Regions from separate parts of the Providencia sp. PROV004 genome, predicted to be linked through region 2. Evidence: predicted binding sites of a transcription regulator. Region 2 holds the regulator's gene; each other region holds the start of a gene.
What was found. The regulator LexA, encoded in region 2, represses DNA repair genes until DNA is damaged. The targets are predictions, from matches to a motif close to TNCTGTATGTACATACAGNA.
Positions count from the first base shown of each region.

Region 1: dinG (ATP-dependent DNA helicase DinG) is a predicted target of LexA. The motif match lies at 1,947-1,966, and genes of this name have one in related genera.
Region 3: dinB (DNA polymerase IV) is a predicted target of LexA. The motif match lies at 1,853-1,872, and genes of this name have one in related genera.

Region 1 covers NZ_CP042859.1:3,320,880-3,325,467, reverse strand. The annotation lists gene dusC (tRNA dihydrouridine(16) synthase DusC) at 1-385, shown strand, start outside; gene FVA69_RS15180 (GlsB/YeaQ/YmgE family stress response membrane protein) at 545-793, shown strand; gene sseA (3-mercaptopyruvate sulfurtransferase) at 874-1,713, opposite strand; gene FVA69_RS15170 (hypothetical protein) at 1,752-1,913, opposite strand; gene dinG (ATP-dependent DNA helicase DinG) at 2,171-4,282, shown strand; gene dps (DNA starvation/stationary phase protection protein Dps) at 4,420-4,588, opposite strand, start outside.
Region 2 covers NZ_CP042859.1:465,477-470,064, reverse strand. The annotation lists gene FVA69_RS02055 (TonB-dependent receptor plug domain-containing protein) at 1-832, shown strand, start outside; gene zur (zinc uptake transcriptional repressor Zur) at 1,275-1,790, shown strand; gene lexA (transcriptional repressor LexA) at 1,949-2,566, opposite strand; gene FVA69_RS02040 (diacylglycerol kinase) at 2,703-3,077, opposite strand; gene plsB (glycerol-3-phosphate 1-O-acyltransferase PlsB) at 3,204-4,588, shown strand, end outside.
Region 3 covers NZ_CP042859.1:1,046,749-1,051,336, reverse strand. The annotation lists gene pepD (beta-Ala-His dipeptidase) at 1-731, shown strand, start outside; gene dinB (DNA polymerase IV) at 775-1,830, opposite strand; gene FVA69_RS04630 (glycerophosphodiester phosphodiesterase family protein) at 2,115-3,029, shown strand; gene FVA69_RS04625 (hypothetical protein) at 3,208-3,570, shown strand; gene nqrM ((Na+)-NQR maturation NqrM) at 3,667-3,894, opposite strand; gene FVA69_RS04615 (FAD:protein FMN transferase) at 3,912-4,588, opposite strand, start outside.

The DNA of each region.
Region 1 (4,588 bases), 1.7 Mb from region 2:
TGGCGAAATCCGTCGTAAATTGTCGATTCCAGTGATTGCTAATGGTGAGATTTGGGATTATACAAGCGCACAGCGCTGCCTTGAAATCACAGGATGTGATGCCGTAATGATTGGCCGTGGAGCACTCAATACGCCAAACCTTAGCCGGGTGGTCAAATTTAATGAGTCTAAAATGCCTTGGGAGCAAGTTGGCAAGTTGCTATTAAAGTATACGGAACTTGAAAAACAAGGAGATACAGGCCATTACCATGCAGCCCGAATTAAACAATGGCTAGGCTATTTACGCAAAGAATATCATCAGGCAGATGAACTATTTTCTCAAGTTAGATCATTAAAAAATGCCCAACAGATTGCACAAGTGATAACTGAAATAGTGAACAATTAATTATGAATAATGTTAATTAGCAAGAATTTATAGTTGCGAAATTAACTTATAGGGTCTTTACTTAATTGGTAGGAGAGTGATTTAATTTATTTAAAGCTCTACTATTATATGGGAACATTTTAACATTATAGTGAAATTACCGAGTCTGGGAGGCGTAAGATGGGTGTAATTGCTTGGATTATTTTTGGTTTAATTGCTGGTGTTTTAGCTAAGTGGCTGATGCCAGGTACTTATCACATGGGGTTCATTATGACCACCGTGCTGGGGATTGTTGGTGCTGTTGTGGGTGGTTACATCAGTACTTTCTTTGGTAAAGGAAAAGTTGATGGCTTCAACTTTGGGAGTTTTGTTGTCGCGGTCATCGGTGCGATTGTCGTACTGTTCTTAGCCGGGATATTTGCCAAATAGCCATTTCTTCTACTTGGTAAATGCTCATTCTATAAGCCACTTAAATATCGAGTGGCTTATATTTTTATGGAAGAAGAGGGTTACGACTCGATTGGCAGGCCGTTATCTTGCCCCCATTGGGCCCATGAACCATCATACAAACGCAGGTTTTGGTTACCTAATAAGGTTAATGCCATTAATACCACTGCAGCGGTCATTCCTGAACCACAGGTCGTCACAGAAGGCGCATGGATATCTACACCTTGCTTAGCAAAGATAGCTTTAAGTTGCTCTGGTGATTTGAATGTACCATTTTCCACAAGAAGATCCCATGGGACGTTTTTGCTCCCTGGAATATGCCCCATACGTAAACCCGGACGCGGTTCTGGCGCTTGGGCAAGAAAGCGTGGCTCTGCGCGAGCATCAATAATTTGAATTTTGCCTTGATTTACAATCTCAAGTACTTGTTCTTGATTCAGTGCGTTACTGTCTTTACGTGTGGCATGGAATTGCTTCGCAGCTGGCGGAGTGACTTCCCCTGACTGAACATCAAACCCAGCAGCTTTCCAAGCATCGATGCCACCGGCTAAAATTTTAACGTTTTTGCAGCCCATCGTGGTGAAAGTCCACCATGCTCTTGGGGATGAAAATAAGTTATTCTGAGAATAAATAATAACTTGGGTGTCATTGCCAATACCCATGGCACTAACTGCTTGGCTAAAAACTTCAGCACTTGGCAGCATATGAGGTAAATCACAGCTTTTGTCTGCAATTTCATCTTGATGAAAGAACTGAGCGTTAGGAATATGTTCTTCTAAATATTGTTGGCGGCAGTCATAAGGTGCGGTTGGTGGTGGAGAGGAAGCATCGAGCACAATGATGTTATTATCAAATAGATGTGAATTTAACCATTGTGGGGTTACGAAATAATCGTTGTACATAAGCTATCTCCATCCTGGGTTGCTAAATTATTTAAAAATTACTGAATTTGATTAGGTGCTGGCAGTGCTGAAGGGGATTGCGGTTGACCTTGTTCAAGTGGTGTTGTTGAACGGGTATAAATGTTCATACCAGCTAACACAATACCGCCTACAGAACCAAAAGCACATAATGCGCAAAGTGCGATAACAACCTTTTTCATTTTCTATAGCCTGCCTAGTGATAAAAATCCAAATAGTGTAAGAACTCAAAGTATAACCGGATGAGTGTTGCAAACAAGTTAAAAGCTATTTTTTCTGTCGCATAATGGGCGTTTTGCAAAAAGCTTCCCAATTTTTATGTATAATGGGTATTAATACAGTAGTTTTGCGAAGCGGTTGGCAAAAGAGTTTTTTTCATATTTCATATTGTTGTCAGTTTCGTTATCTTTCATTTTAACTTTGGTCACCTGCATAATTTATGTCCCTGTCGAATAAAACTAAAGAACAAATAACTCAGTGGTATAAAGGGTTGTCCGTACAAATTGATGGGTTTGTTTCAAGAGCCCCGCAGCGGCAGATGATAGCGCAAGTCGCGAAAAATTTAGCGGATGATGACGGCCGCCATTTGGTCATAGAAGCGCCTACTGGAGTAGGGAAAACTCTATCTTATTTAATACCGGGGATAGCGGTTGGTAGGGAAGAAGGAAAAACCTTAGTGGTTAGTACGGCGAATGTGGCATTACAAGACCAAATTTATAGTAAGGATTTACCGTTATTAAGCAAAATTATTCCTGATCTAAAATATACAGGTGCATTTGGGCGTGCTCGTTATGTTTGCCCCCGTAATTTAGAAGCTATTTGTGCAGCAGAAGGTGAGCAAATAGATTTAATGTTATTGGTGGAAGACAAAACGGAAATTGCGAATAGTGAAGAACGGGCAATTTGTCAGCAGCTGCGGCATGATTTTCAAAGCTTTGCATGGGATGGGCTAAGGGATCATCACAAAAGGGCATTTAGCGATAGCTTATGGCGTAAAGTCAGCACAGATAAAATGAACTGTTTAGGCCGTAATTGCCAATTTTATCAGCGGTGCCCATTTTTTATTGCTAGGCGAGAAATCGAAGATGCAGATGTAGTGGTTGCTAACCACGCGTTGGTAATGGCAGCTATGGAGAGTGAGTCGGTATTACCTGACCCGAAAAATTTATTATTAGTGCTTGATGAAGGTCACCATGTTCCAGACGTTGCAAGGGATGCCCTTGAAGTTGAAGGCGAAATTACGCTAGTTCAATTAACGGCACAGCTTGATAGCTTTATTCAGCATGTTGGGCAATATATGGGGCAATTTCGCCCAGCAAAACCACCAAAGTTAGCTAACCCTGAACGATTACAGCAACATGCAGAAAAATTGCGTGAAACATTTCGTGATTTTTCATTACTAGCAAATGCCTTATTGCCAGAAACGTCAAAAGAAACTGAGTATTTATTTCCGCTAGGTGTATTGCCTGAAGCAATGCAATTAAGCTGTCAGGTGCTATTTAAGCAGACAGATGCCCTACAGGGGTTAGCGGAAGCTATCTTAAATGATTTGACGGAACAAACTGCGAAGCAAGATATTGTTCGCTTACATCGGTCGATTATTGTAACTAGTAGGGCTATGGGATACTTTGAAAATATGTCGAAGCTCTGGCGGCTGGCGGCATTAGAGCAAAGTTCAGGTGCCCCTGTGTCAAAATGGTTAAGTCGGCGTTATGAGAAAAACCAATCTCGTTTCTTTATGCATTGTGCTGGGATCCGGGTGAGTGAGCAATTACAACATTTGTTATGGCGAAATATTCCTCATATTGTGATTACATCAGCAACGCTGAGGTCGTTGAACAGTTATTCACGTTTTATGGAACTTACTGGGCTGTCTGAAAAAAGTGATGATCGCTTTGTGACATTGTCCTCTCCTTTTAACCATGTTGAGCAGGGAAAAATTATTATTCCTAAAATGGAATATGAGCCAACGATAAACAATGAAGCGGAACACTTAGCGGAAATGGCGGTGTTTTTTCGTGAACAATTTATTAAAAATACTCACCGTGGCGTGTTGGTTTTATTTAGTAGTCAAAGAGCAATGGAAGGTTTTCTTGAGCACGTAAAAGATTTGCGTTTGCAGCTTTTAGTTCAAGGAGATCAACCACGTTATCGGTTAGTCGAAACACATTGTGAAAGAATTAATCAAGGGCAATCTAGTGCTTTAATTGGCTTACAATCGTTTGCTGAGGGGTTAGACCTAAAAGGGGAATATTTAACGCAGGTCCATATTCATAAAATTGCATTTCCACCAGTAACAAACCCTGTGATTATCACTGAAGGTGATTGGTTGAAGTCGTTGAAGCGATACCCGTTTGAAGTTCAAAGTTTACCGAGTGCTTCATTTAATTTGATACAGCAAGCAGGTAGGTTAATTCGTAGTCATGAATGTTATGGTGAAATTATTATTTATGATAAACGGTTATTAACTAAAAATTATGGCAAAAGATTATTAAATGCATTACCTGTATTTCCGATAGAACAGCCTGAAATATCTAAAAACAGTAAATAATTATCATTAAGTTAATGTATTTTTTTTAAGGTATTTAAATTTCAATAATAGTTTGATTTATATAGCTAATTGTTAGTAAATAAAATGGCCACTTTGCAGTGGCCATTGGTCAATTTGAATTGACTCTATTTACGACATTACTCAATATTAGCTTCTAAAAACCAGAGGAATTTATCCATATCGCGGGAAGCCGCGGTAAACATATCTGCGGTATCTTCGTCTTCCACTTCATCAATTGCTTTTCGAATATCATTCGCGACGACCGCATAACGGTCTGCTAATGCTTTCAAATGATCTTGTACACTG
Region 2 (4,588 bases):
TATTGGTGGTATTGGCTATGACTGGCGCAAAAGTGCTGATGGTAAGCGCTATGATTACAAATCTGGTGATTTTGAAAAATACGATGGCAATAGCCAACATGCGTTCAACTGGGAAGTCATGGCTCGCTATCATTTAGAAAATAAAGATACCGTTCAATTTTCTATATCAGAAAGAAGCCGTTTCCCAACGCAAAAAGAGCGTTATACCAAAGAAAAAATGAAAAGTGACGACACATTCGTCATTAACCCACATATCGATACTGAGCGTGCTCTTACCTATGATTTGACTTACAAGGGACATATCTCACCCACTTGGTCATATACTTCAAGTCTCTATTATAACCATGTAACTGATGCCATTATGGCGCATCGTGTCGGTACTAATCAGGATGGAGGTTATATACTCGAAAATCGTAACAGCGGCAAAGTTGACTACTTTGGCATTGATTTAGGGACTAACGGGCAAATTACCGATTGGTTAGAAGCGGGTTTAAGTTACGGCTACATTCATGCTGATCCAAAACACTACAGCGTTAAACATGTTGCTGAATTACCTATCCACAAAGCCTTCGCTTGGGTGAAATTTACCCCTTATGAGCCATTCAGCATCACTGTAACCGAAGAAGCAAGAAGCTGGGCCTTTAATTATGTCGATGCAGATAGCAAAGTGCGTGGATATGCCAAAACTGACCTACGTTTAGATTATGACTTTGGACAAGGAATATCTGTTAATACATCAGTTAATAACTTATTCGATAAATCATATGAATATACTAATGGGTATATCGAAGAGGGTCGTAATTATTGGTTAGGTATTGAATATAAATACTAATCTAAATATATTAGGCAATGACTTTAATCATTGCCTAATATTATATAAATAAAATAAGATTAATCTGTGCTCCTGCAAAAATAATAAACATAAACCCCATAAAGTAAGCTTTAGAGGGTGAGAAAAGAAGGTTGTAAATTAAAGGCAAGATAAGTCTTAATTAAAATTACATCAAATTAAAACTAAATCTTTCAATTAATTGTTCATCATGAGTTATGAATTTATAATAAATTTGTTTAATATATGTTTCATTTTATCTGTTTATTTTTAAATAAAATTAAATATCATTTTTTATATTTTATTTATTAGTCAAAAAAAACTCAGCAAAGCTAAAATTTTTTGATAGCACCGCATTCATCTCTTGATTCTCAATAGTTCAAGAAACTGTGATAAACTTGTGTGCAGTAAACATTTGCATTTTTCAACGGGTGGGGTCAGTAAAATGGAAAAGATGAGTGAAAAAAAAGTTCTTGCGATGGCAGAACATATTTGCCAATCAAGAGGCGTCAGGTTGACACCACAGAGAGAAACGGTATTGAGCCTAATAGCACAACAGCATGGTGCGATCAGTGCTTATGATTTACTCGACTTACTACGTGAAATTGAACCTCAGGCTAAGCCACCTACCGTTTATCGTGGCCTTGAGTTCTTAATGGAGCAAGGTTTTATCCATAAAATCGAATCAACCAACAGCTATGTTGTTTGTCACCATTTTGATAACCCAAGCCATATCTCTGTTATGTTAATTTGCGACCAGTGCGGAAGCGTAACGGAAAGTGATTGCACAACGATAGAAGCCGCAATTATTAATTTGGCAGATGAACACCAATTCCGCTTAAGGCATACCGTAGTGGAAAACCATGGTTTATGTAAAAATTGCGACGAAGTGAATAGCTGCCAAGATCATGAACATTGTCATCATAACCACGAACAACCTGTAACCCCTAAGAAAAAGTAAATAGCCGGACTGCTAGATCGTTTGATGAAATGCAAAGAGAAAATAGAGAAGAGAAAAATATAAGAAAGGAAACAAAACAGGCAGACTTCAGAATAAAACCATGAAATCTGCCTGCAATCGTCTTCACCGTCTGTAACACAGCTGGTTGCTAACGAAAATTAATACCAATCACTGTTACGAATAACCCCAACCGCTAAACCTTCAATAGTGAAATTTTGCTGACGCAAGTCAACAACAATAGGTTCGAATTCTGGGTTTTCTGCTATTAACTCAACACGGTTACCCTGTTGCTTAAAACGTTTAACAGTGACTTCATCTTCGATACGTGCAACCACTACTTGCCCGTTATGTACATTTTGTGTTTTATGCACAGCTAATAAATCGCCATCCATAATACCAATATCTTTCATGGACATCCCATTCACACGCAATAAGAAATCTGCATGTGGTTTAAACAGCTCAGGGTCAACTTGATAGTGGCTCTCAATATGTTCCTGTGCTAATAATGGTTCGCCAGCAGCTACACGTCCAATCAGAGGTAACCCCTGATCTTCGGTTTCTTCTTCAAGAAGCAGACGAATACCTCGAGATGCACCTGAGACGATTTCAATAACCCCTTTACGCGCTAAGGCCTTTAAATGTTCTTCTGCCGCATTAGGCGAACGAAAACCAAGGCTTGCTGCTATCTCAGCGCGTGTAGGAGGCATACCCGTCTGCGAAATGTGGTCACGCACTAGATCGTAAACCTGCTGTTGTCGAGCCGTCAGTGCTTTCATTCCGTTCCCCTGTTTGTTTATACAGTCAAGCTGTGAGTATATACAGGTAAATGAAGATTTGGAACAGTTAAATCGCTCAATTTAAGCATTTGTTATCGATTTATTTTCTTTTTACCTGATTAAGTAACCAAACACCTTAACCAGGGAAATAGCGCTGCCATAATACAAGTACCCAAATAAACAACGCTAAACCGATACTCACAAATACCGCGGCAGAACCAATATCTTTAGCTCTCCCTGAAAGTTCATGATATTCACTTCCGATACGGTCAACTACGGCTTCTATCGCGCTATTCAGTAATTCGACTATTGCCACCAGAACAACAGAACTCACTAACAAAATCCTATCTATATAGCTGATATCTAAATAAAATGCGATAAAAATCGCGATAATTGCAGCAACAGATTCTTGCCTAAATGCGGCTTCATTAACCCAAGCTGCCTTCAAACCTTTAAGGGAATACCCCGCAGCTTTAATCACTCGCGTGAAGCCCTTAACTTGACTCGCCATATTTATTCCTTAAAAAATACAAACAATAATCGATTTTTACGGTCAAAGTGAATTGTCAGTAACAGATCTAACCATGTATTTCTGGTATGATTGCGCAGCATTGTTAACAAGAGGCTATAATCATTTATGTCACTATGGCGTAAAATATATTACAACACGTTGAATTTACCACTTAAATTATTGGTAAAAAGTAAACTAATTCCTTCGGATCCCATCACTGAGTTGCAGCTTGATGTCAACAGGCCAACCCTATACGTATTACCTTATCATTCGAAGTCTGACCTCCTCACGCTACGGCACCAATGCTTAGCTATTGGTCTGCCAGACCCGCTGGTCGACAATGATATCAATGGAACGAAGCTTCCGGCCTACGTTTTTATCGATGATGGCCCACGTGTTTTTCGCTATTATTCACCGAATCCACGTAAGGATTCAGTAAAAACATTCCATGCTTATTTAGATTTGCATAAAAACAACCCAAATCTAGATATTCAAATGCTACCGGCATCCGTGATGTTTGGGCGCTCACCTGGTCGTGAAGGCCATACCCCAGCACCACCACTGAAACTGTTAAATGGCATCCAAAAATTCTTCGCCGTTTTATGGTTAGGACGTGACAGCTTCGTACGTTTATCTCCGATTGTCTCAATTGGGAAAATGGCACAAGACCACGGTACAGACACCATTATTGCCAACAAACTTGCTCGTGTCGCACGTATTCACTATTCGCGCCAACGTCTCGCAGCAGTTGGGCCTAAACTCCCTGCACGTTATGAGCTGTTTAATAAGTTATTGACGTCAAAAGCAATTGAAAAAGCCGTTGAAGACGAAGCGCGCAGTAAAAAAATTCCACTCAAAAAAGCTCAGCAAAATGCCGTTGGGATGATGGAAGAAATCGCAGCCAATTTCTCTTATGAAGCAGTACGTTTAACGGATAGGGTTCTTAGTTGGACTTGGAATCGCCTTTATCAAGGCATTAATGTTCAGCACGCTGAACGAGTCCGCCAGCTAGCACAAGACGGCCATGAAATCGTTTATGTGCCATCCCACCGTAGCCATATGGACTACTTACTGCTCTCATATGTGCTATACCATCAAGGGCTAGTTCCACCCCATATTGCCGCGGGGATCAACCTCAATTTCTGGCCTGCTGGGCCTATTTTCCGTCGTTTAGGGGCCTTTTTTATTCGCCGAACGTTCAAAGGCAATAAACTGTATTCGACCGTTTTCCGTGAATATTTAAGTGAGCTATTTGCCCGAGGTTACTCCATCGAGTACTTTGTGGAAGGTGGGCGCTCACGTACCGGTCGTTTGTTACAGCCTAAGACGGGTACTCTCTCCATGACGTTACAAGCGATGTTGCGCGGTGACTCACGCCCTATCACCATTGTTCCTATCTACATCGGGTATGAGCATGTGATGGAAGTGGGTACTTACGCCAAAGAACTGCGCGGTGCAGAAAAAGAGAAAGAAGGCTTTTTCTCTATGGTTCGCGGCTTACGTAAATTGCG
Region 3 (4,588 bases), 580 kb from region 2:
TAAAACTATTAGATTTCAGAGGTGGTACTGTTCGTAACGCCATTCCTCGGGAAGCTTACGCCATTATTGCCGTTCCTGCGAACAAAGTCGCTGAGTTAACTGCCCTAAGAGCTCGTTATGAAGATATTCTGAAAAATGAATTAGCCGTCGTTGAGCCTAACCTTGTTCTGCTACTAGATGAAACGCAAAGCGAATTAAAAGCACTTTCTGATGACTGCCAAAAACGTTTTGTTTTCTTCTTAAATGCGGCGCCAAACGGTGTGATCCGCATGAGTGATGTTGCCATTGGCGTGGTTGAAACCTCACTTAACGAAGGTGTTGTACGACTAACTGAAGATAAAGCAGAAATTATCTTCCTTGTTCGTTCACTTATCGATAGCGGCAAAAACTACGTTGTTAACATGTTGACATCTATCAGTAAATTAGCACAAGCCCAATACCGTGCAGAAGGTAGCTACCCAGGTTGGCAACCAGATGCAGACTCACCAGTAATGCATTTAGTCAGCGATACCTACAACAAGCTGTTCGGTAAAATCCCTAATGTCATGGTGATCCACGCAGGCCTTGAGTGTGGTCTATTCAAAAAACCTTACCCAGACATGGATATGGTTTCAATTGGGCCAACTATTCGCGGTGCACACTCCCCTGATGAACGTGTACACATTGCAAGCGTTGGAGAGTATTGGAAATTACTAACTGCGGTTTTAAAAGCAATTCCAGTCAAAGAATAAGCAATTAATTGTTATGAAACACCCATCATGCGATGGGTGTTTTTTATAATTCAAGTAATAATTGCCTTTCAAGCTGTGGGCTTTGCAGCATCACATGCAAACCAACTAACCGAACACCACGCCCTAAGCGGCGATTATCCCAAACTTGTTTCGCTATCTGGACTAAATCTTGTTTATTGAGAATTGGGTATACGTGTTCTTGTGTTGTTTGCTGAAAGTCTGCAAATTTAAATTTTACACCTTGACGAGCAATACGCAGATCGGGTTTTACCTTCGCTAGACGTAATTGTAGTTCGTCATAGAGTTTATCAAGCAGAGGCAGACAATCGCTCCATTGATATATATCTTCTGCAAGGGTGCGTTCAACCCCTACCGACTTTCTGAGTCTATCAGGGTTAATAGCACGCTCATCGATACCATGGCATCGATCCCAAAGTACCTGCCCGAATTTACCCATGCTTTTAACCAATGTAACAACATCATATTTTTGGACGTCAGCACAAGTGAGTAACCCCATATCCGCTAATTTCTGAGCGGTTACCTTACCCACGCCAGGAATTTTTTTAAGGGGCAAGCTAAGAATAAATTGATCCATATTTTGCGGCGTGATCACGAATTGGCCATTGGGTTTATTCATATCTGAAGCTATTTTCGCCAAAAATTTTATTGGCGCTATCCCCGCTGAAGCGGTTAATTGCAGTTCATCAAAGATTTGCTGGCGAATGGCCTCAGCAATTAGCGTTGCAGAGCCATGTAATTGCGTACAATCAGTGACATCCAAATAAGCTTCATCAAGAGAAAGTGGTTCTATGAGGTCAGTATAGCGAGCAAATATTTTTCGAATATACAGGGAGGTTTCTTTGTAAAGTGCCATATGCCCAGGAACCACTTTCAAGTGAGGGCAAAGCCTAAGTGCAATCGCAGTAGACATCGCACTGTGAACACCGTAGCGACGGGCTTTATAATTTGCAGTACTAATAACGCCTCGGCGATCTGCGCTTCCCCCCACTGCAATGGGGACATTACGAAGGCTTGGGTCGTCACGCATTTCGATCGCTGCATAAAAGCAGTCCATATCAATATGAATAATTTTACGCACGGGTTAACTCTGCCAATTAAACACCTGATTAAATATACAGTATTTTTATTAGCCATGCAATTATTGTCACATCACCATAAAATTGACGAATGAAAAAGCTAACTCCATGATAATTAGGTAATTCATATTATTGCAATAATCATCTGCCAAGCTATCCAACTCTAGATTCGGCTTAAAGTTTGTCTTAAAAATAAGTATTACTACTTACTTTTAAACAAAAAAGTAATAAAAAGAGTTGTTTTACCAACAACAATATCTTGAAAAACTATTTATGGATCATCTCTATGGCAATTATATCAACATCAAAATATGTTAAATTTATGGCTCCTCTCATTATGCTGCTTGCTAGCCAAACAGTTTTCGCACTTTCCCCTAATTTAGCACTATCCCCTAAAATTGTAGCTCACCGTGCAGGAACAGCAGATGCACCAGAAAACACAATTTATGCCATTGATTTAGCCAAGCAAAATAATGCCGATGCTATTTGGCTTACCGTTCAACTTAGTAAAGATAATCAATTAGTCCTATATCGTCCGAGTGATCTAGATTCATTGACGGACAAAAAAGGTAACGTATCTGCTTATACAGTAGAACAACTCAATCATGTCAATGCTGCTTATAAGTTTAGTCAAAAACATAATCAGCAATTCCCCTTACAAAAAACAACTATCACTACACTAGAAAATATTCTGCAAAAATACCCAGACACAACTTTCTACGTAGATTTAAAATCCCCTGACGCCAACCCTGATATTCAAGCAAAGGCGATTTTAGCTCTCTTAGATAAAACTAATGCATTTAACCAAGTACGTTTTTATTCCACTAATGATGAATTTTTAAAAGCACTCAAATCCCTTTCTCCAAAGATCCCATTATTTGAAAGTCGTGATGAGACTCGCACCCTGTTGGCAAATGTTGTGATGAACCATCAATGTTCAATAGAAAATGACAAAACAACAACTCGCTGGTATGGCTTTGAACTACATCGTAAAGTTGAAGTGGTCGAAAAATATACTTTAGGCGAAGCACGCTCGCCAGCAACCCTTTCATGGGATAAAGAAGCCATTGACTGTTTTAGAAAAAATGGCAATGCCTATATCATTGTCTTTGGTGTTAATAATGACAGTGACTACCAACTCGCAAAAGAAATTGGTGTTGATGCTGTAATGGTTGATTCCCCAAAAGCATTTAAAAAATAATCTAATAACATCACCTAAGCTATTATTACTTTAATAATAGCTTAGGAATTAAATCACATCTTAAAAACATTCTTTTCATCAATTAATAATAATTGTTCTTAATTTACTGCTATAGAAAACTTGATATATTTAATCCATCACAAAAATTCTATTTAAAATAATTTAAAAAAGGTTTTATATGTCAAATATTGGAACAATGATTGTCGAGAATTATTGGAATGAAACATTAAGGAAAGTTGAAATACATTATCATAATAGTGATAACCCCTATGATAATGTGTTTATATTTTATAATCTAGCACATGCCACATCTAGCTCTAACGTAAATTCATTCCCTTACTCAACAACAGGTAAAAGTGCTTGGAAAGCTAAAATTACTACGAAAAGTAATGAACTGTGGAGTAGTGGTGATTTTTTACCTTGCCAAATTAACAACAATGATAATGGAAAGGTCACGATTAGATTTGATGGTGAGACAAAAAGCATGCATGTTAATTACCCTGTCTCTGTTTCATGTGCTAAGAAAATGCAATTAATTTAGACTGTATAACGGGAAAGTAATATTTGGAGATGTCTAATAACTATATTTAGACATCTCCGGCTCATTACTAGTTATAGAACCGTTAAATATTACTATTCAAATAATACGGTTTTTATCCAGTAATTTTTGACGGGCTTCTTCACGCGCCATACGTTTTTTACGTGCATCACAAGGCTCAGGGCAATCACACACCTTTTCAACACCAATACTGCTTAACCCGCCGCAGCTACCTTGGATACTCTTACGTTTAATAATATACCCAAGTGACATACCTAAAAAGGCCAGCAAAAACAGTGCAAAGGCTGCAATAAAAATATTCAGCATTTTTTATCCTCCTACAACTACTGTTTTTTGGTTAAAAATGGTTCGAATGCCTTAGTATAGCGCTCTTCAAAACCTTTATCTGTCTTAACAATCATAAAAACAGGAATATTCATTTTTTCAGCTAAAGCAAAGCCAACTTCAGGCCCTAAAACATTTAGTCCTGTAGATAAGCCATCAGCACTCATGCAATTTTCTGCAATTACTGTAATAGAGACTAAATTATGTGTGATTGGTTTTCCTGTTTTTGGGTCTATCGTATGAGAAAAACGAACGCCATCTTGCTCGAAGTAATTACGGTAGTCCCCTGATGTAGCGATAGAGCGGTCACCTGGTTCAATAATCTCTTGTGCTGTTTGGCTGACACCATCCGATGCGGGTTTTTCTATTGCGATACGCCATGGCACTTCTTTACCATTTGTTCCTTTCGTACGCACTTCACCACCAATATCAACCATATAATTATTGATACCTAATGATTCTAAATATTCAGCAACAACGTCGACACCATAACCTTTCGCAATGGAGGAAAGATCGACATATAGCTCAGGGATTGTTTTAATTAAGTTATTATCTTGAACAGCGAGTTTTTCGATACCAACCCATGCTCTGCGCTTAGCCAATTCTTCATCCGAAGGTGCTTTAGTGACTCTTCCTTCAGGGCCAAACCCCCATAAATTAACTAAAGGCCCAACCG